DNA from 2 places in the Anaerofustis butyriciformans genome. Region 2 is predicted to be linked to the other one. Evidence: riboswitches for the same ligand, from Rfam matches in the RefSeq annotation. Region 2 holds a riboswitch; the other holds the start of a gene.
What was found. A riboswitch is a leader RNA that binds a small molecule or an ion and turns the genes downstream of it on or off. The one in region 2 is predicted to bind thiamine pyrophosphate.

Region 1 (2,400 bases), on a different contig from region 2:
TGTAAAAGCAAACATATTGAAGAAATGATATACGGTCTTATGTATTTTGAAGCTTGTGAAGCAATGGGGAAAGATGAAGGTTTTTACGGCGGATGTTTTGAAGATGAAAAAACAAGACCTGATTACATATGCCTTGACTGCGGACATAAATGGAAATAAATATCATATATTAAAAGATTACAATGAATATGGAAAAAGACCTGAACAGGACGTTTATAAGCACTGTTAACGTTCCTGCAGATACAAAAAATTATTTTATAGAACAAACAAAAGAATTTAAAGAAGCAATTATGATGTATGGATGTGCAATAAGAGAAGTTAAAACTAAACTTGAAGTTTTAAATGACGAACTTGCACTTAAAAGAGCTAACAGCCCAATAGAATTTATTAAGTCAAGAATTAAAAAACCTGAAAGCATAGCCGCAAAACTAAAAAAAGAAGGATATGAAGTATCCGTGGAATCAGCTATGGAACATCTAAATGATATTGCGGGAATAAGAATAGTTTGTTCTTTTATTGATGATATATATGCACTTGCAAAAATGATTGCAAAACAAGATGATATCACGGTTATAGCCGTAAAGGATTATATTAACAACCCTAAGGAAAACGGATATAGATCTTATCATATGATTGTCGAAATACCCGTGTTCTTTTCTGATAAAAAACAAAATTTAAGAGTTGAAATACAAATTAGAACAATAGCAATGGACTTTTGGGCAAGTTTGGAACATCAGCTTAAATACAAAAAAAATATAGAAGAAGAGGAAAAAATCATAAGTGAATTAAAAGAATGTGCAACCCTTATTTCTTATACAGATATAAAAATGCAGGAAATAAGAGATAAAATTCATTTGGAAAACGAAGCATAATGCTTTTATTGACATATTTTTTATCTTGTGGTAGCATAGTTTTATAAATAAAATATACAGGGGAGCTTTTTGCTGAGAGGAATTTATTCGACCCTTAAACCTGATTTGGATAATGCCAACGTAGGAAGAAATAATAAGTAAATTTTAACGAGAATCCTAATTGGTTTCTCGTTTTTTTATATTAGGAGGAATGAAATGTTAAAAGAAATTTTGGAAAACGTAAAAAACAATACACCACTTGTACATAACATTACAAACTACGTAACTGTAAATGACTGTGCAAATATACTGCTTGCCTGTGGAGGTTCTCCGATAATGGCGGATGATGAAGGAGAAGTAGAAGAAATAACAAGTATTTGCAGCGGTTTAAATATAAACATAGGAACTTTAAATAAAAATACAATTCCTTCAATGTTACTTGCAGGGAAAAAAGCAAATGAACTTTCTCATCCTATTATTCTTGACCCTGTAGGAGCAGGTGCTTCAACTCTTAGAACAAATACAGCAAAGGAACTTTTGAATAACGTTAAATTTTCTGTAATAAAAGGTAATATTTCCGAAATTAAAACTCTTATGGCAGGAAGCGGTTCAACAAAAGGAGTTGATGCCGATATAGCTGATAAAGTAACTGAAGAAAACATTGATGATGTAATAAAATCTTTAAAAGAATTTTCAAAACAAACAGGTGCTGTAATAATAGTTACGGGAGAAATTGATATTGTAACTAATGATAAAGATGCTTATATAATAAAAAACGGACATGCTGTAATGTCTTCAATAACAGGAACAGGCTGTATGCTTTCAGCTATGACTTGTGCTTATATATGTGCAAATACTGACAATATGTTAAAAGCCTGCCTTGCAAGCGTATGTTTAATGGGATATGCAGGCGAAAAAGCATATGAAAAAATGGTTGAAACAAAAGCCGGTAACTCATCATTTAGAAATTATTTAATTGATGCTATTTACAATATGTCAGGTGAAGAACTTGATAAGGGGGCAAAATATGAACACAGATAAAAAAGATATGCTTTTATATGCCGTAACGGACAGAATGTGGAGCAAAGAAAAAGGATTAAAGGGGCAAATCAAAGAAGCTTTAGAGGGAGGAATAACTTTTTTACAGCTTAGAGAAAAAGAATTAAGTTATGAAGAATTCTTAAAAGAAGCATTAGAAATAAAAGATATGGTAAAAGAGTATAATATTCCTTTTGTAATCAATGATAACGTAGATGTTGCAATAAAATGTGATGCAGACGGAGTACATGTAGGTCAAAGCGACATGAAAGCTACGGACGTTAGAAGTAAAATAGGAAAAGATAAAATCCTAGGCGTTTCTGCTCATACTCTCGAAGAGGCTATAGAAGCAGAAAAAATGGGAGCTGACTATCTTGGAGTTGGAGCGGTATTTTCAACTTCAACAAAGTTAGATGCCGATGATGTATCTTTTGAAACACTAAAAGAAATATGCGACAGTGTAAATATTCCCGTTGTTGCAATAGGGGGAATAAGTAAAGATAATATTTTA
Region 2 (2,400 bases):
TAAGACCGAACCTGATATAGATATTACATTATTTTTTATAAGATCAATCATGTTCTTTCCTAGAACTTCTTCTTTTTTTAATCCGGTAATTACCTCATAAGATTTATTTACTTTTATTGTATTTGCCTTATTATCTGTTATATAAATACCGTCAAATGAGTTTTCTATTATTGCATCAAGTCTTTCATTTGCTTCTTGGAGATTATTAAAGATATTATTTTCCATTTTACACCTCATATATAAATTTATTTTACTATGCATGTTGCAAAAATGCAACAACCTGTTTTTAGTAATATAAGCAATAAATATATTTGAAAAAAATATAATTGTTTTATATAATTGGGTAGAGGTAGAGTTATGTTAAAAGATGATAAAATAATAGAAATAGAAAAAGTTTTAAATGATAAGGTTCGTCCTTATTTAAAAAATCATGGCGGTAATGTTGTTATAAAGGAATATAAAGAAGGAATACTGAAAGTAAAATTAATAGGTCAATGTGCAAACTGTGTAAGTGCAAAGACAACAAATGAAGAACTTATAAAATATAACTTATTAAAAGAAATACCAAGCATAAAAGATGTAATTCTTGTTGAGGGAGTAAATGACGAACTTCTTGATTTTGCAAAAAATTTTCTAAAAGAGAAATAAAATGAATGTATATTTAAAATACTGTGGCGGCTGCAATGAAACATATAACAGGGTTAGTGAAGTTGAAAAATTAAAAAAGGAATTCCCTGATTTATGTTTTTATTATGATGATAATCACATTTGTGATATTGCGCTTATTGTATGCGGATGTAATAATGCTTGCGTTTGTATGGATAAAATAAAAATTGAAAATAAATATATTTTAAAGGATAAGGAAGATTTTTATAAAATAAAATCTATTTTATTAAATAAATTACAAAGGAATTGATTATGGGTGAACTTAGAAAAATACCAGGTGTAGGGAAGAAAACAGAAGAAGATTTAATAATGTTAGGGTATAAAAATATTGAGTCCTTAAAAGGAGAAGATCCTGAAAAAATATATTTAAAGGAATGTGAACAAAAAGGCTGTAAAGTTGACAGGTGTCAGCTTTATGTATATAGATGTGCTGTTTATTATGCGAACGAAGGAGAAGATAGAGAGAATAAAAAGTGGTGGGATTTTAAAGATAAATAATACTAGTATTTGACATATTATGTTGTCAGTGGTAAAATATTGTGAAATTAAAATAATACAAATAAGCTAGGGGAGCCTATGGGCTGAGAGAACTATTCGTGTTTACCCTTACTACTTGATCCGGGTTATGCCGGCGTAAGGAAGCTAAATATTTTCTTAACCCCTCCTATGTTTATAAAAGGAGGTATTTTTATGTCAATTTTTGTATCATCTACACCTGACGGTTATATGCCAACAACAATAGGATATATAACTTTAGCAGTTTTACTTATTGCGGCATTGGTTATAGGTGTATATTTATCAAAATCAAATAAGAAAGAAAAACAAAAAAGTATCAGTACCAAAAAAATGGTTTTTTGTGCAATGATTATTGCTCTTGGAACAGTAGCATCAATGCTTAAAGTATATGAGTTTCCATTTGGAGGTTCCGTAACTTTATGTAGTATGTTATTTTGTATGCTTGGCGGGTTATTTTTTTTGGCCTGCAACAGGTATTTTTACAGGTGCTGCATATGGTATTTTGCAACTGATTATTGAGCCTTACATAGTTTTTCCTTTGCAAGTAATAGTTGATTATTTACTTGCTTTTGGTGCTCTTGGTTTATCCGGAATATTTTATAAATCAAAAAACGGTTTGTTAAAGGGATATATAGTTGGTGTTATCGGAAGATATATTTTTGCAGTCCTTTCAGGGTTTATATTTTTTGCTGAATATGCTTGGGCAGGCTGGTCGCCACTTGCTTATTCTTTGGTATATAACGGAATATATATAGGAGCTGAAGCAATTCTTACAATTATTGTAATTTCAATACCGGCTGTAAAAAAAGGATTTGAAAGAGTTAAAAATAATATTTAAGGAAGAAGTGTTTTACTTCTTCTTTTTTATTATTAAGGAGTGCTTTTTGAACTTTGTAATATATTTATAATTTAGTTTTTAGTGTTATAATTATTTTAATATAGTTTGGAGGAATGTTATGAGTATAGGACAAAGAATAGCACGTGAAAGAAGAAATCTTAATTTGACACAAGAACAGCTTTCAGAAAAACTTGGAGTATCAAGACAAACAGTTTCAAAATGGGAGCAGGATATTATTTTAGTTGGTACAAATAAGCTTATAGAACTTTGTGATATACTTGAGGTAAGTATAGATTATTTATTAAAAGGTGAAGAAAAAAATTATAAGGTTGAAGTGAAAAATGGAGAAAAGGGGCTTGAAATGGATTGGACCAAAGTAT

Region 1: it holds a riboswitch for thiamine pyrophosphate, as region 2 does, so the genes downstream of both, thiM (hydroxyethylthiazole kinase) here and V2W16_RS09195 (hypothetical protein) in region 2, are expected to answer to the same signal.

What each region holds. Positions count from the first base shown of each region.
Region 1 covers NZ_JAYFFH010000001.1:311,650-314,049, forward strand. Annotated here, with positions in the region: gene V2W16_RS01510 (hypothetical protein) at 1-159, shown strand, start outside; gene V2W16_RS01515 (GTP pyrophosphokinase) at 183-872, shown strand; TPP riboswitch at 921-1,017, shown strand; gene thiM (hydroxyethylthiazole kinase) at 1,068-1,892, shown strand; gene thiE (thiamine phosphate synthase) at 1,879-2,400, shown strand, end outside.
Region 2 covers NZ_JAYFFH010000007.1:58,423-60,822, forward strand. Annotated here, with positions in the region: gene V2W16_RS09175 (sigma-54 interaction domain-containing protein) at 1-225, opposite strand, end outside; gene V2W16_RS09180 (NifU family protein) at 358-648, shown strand; gene V2W16_RS09185 (hypothetical protein) at 650-916, shown strand; gene V2W16_RS09190 (helix-hairpin-helix domain-containing protein) at 919-1,164, shown strand; TPP riboswitch at 1,223-1,323, shown strand; gene V2W16_RS09195 (hypothetical protein) at 1,357-1,701, shown strand; gene V2W16_RS09200 (energy-coupled thiamine transporter ThiT) at 1,625-2,020, shown strand; gene V2W16_RS09205 (helix-turn-helix domain-containing protein) at 2,139-2,400, shown strand, end outside.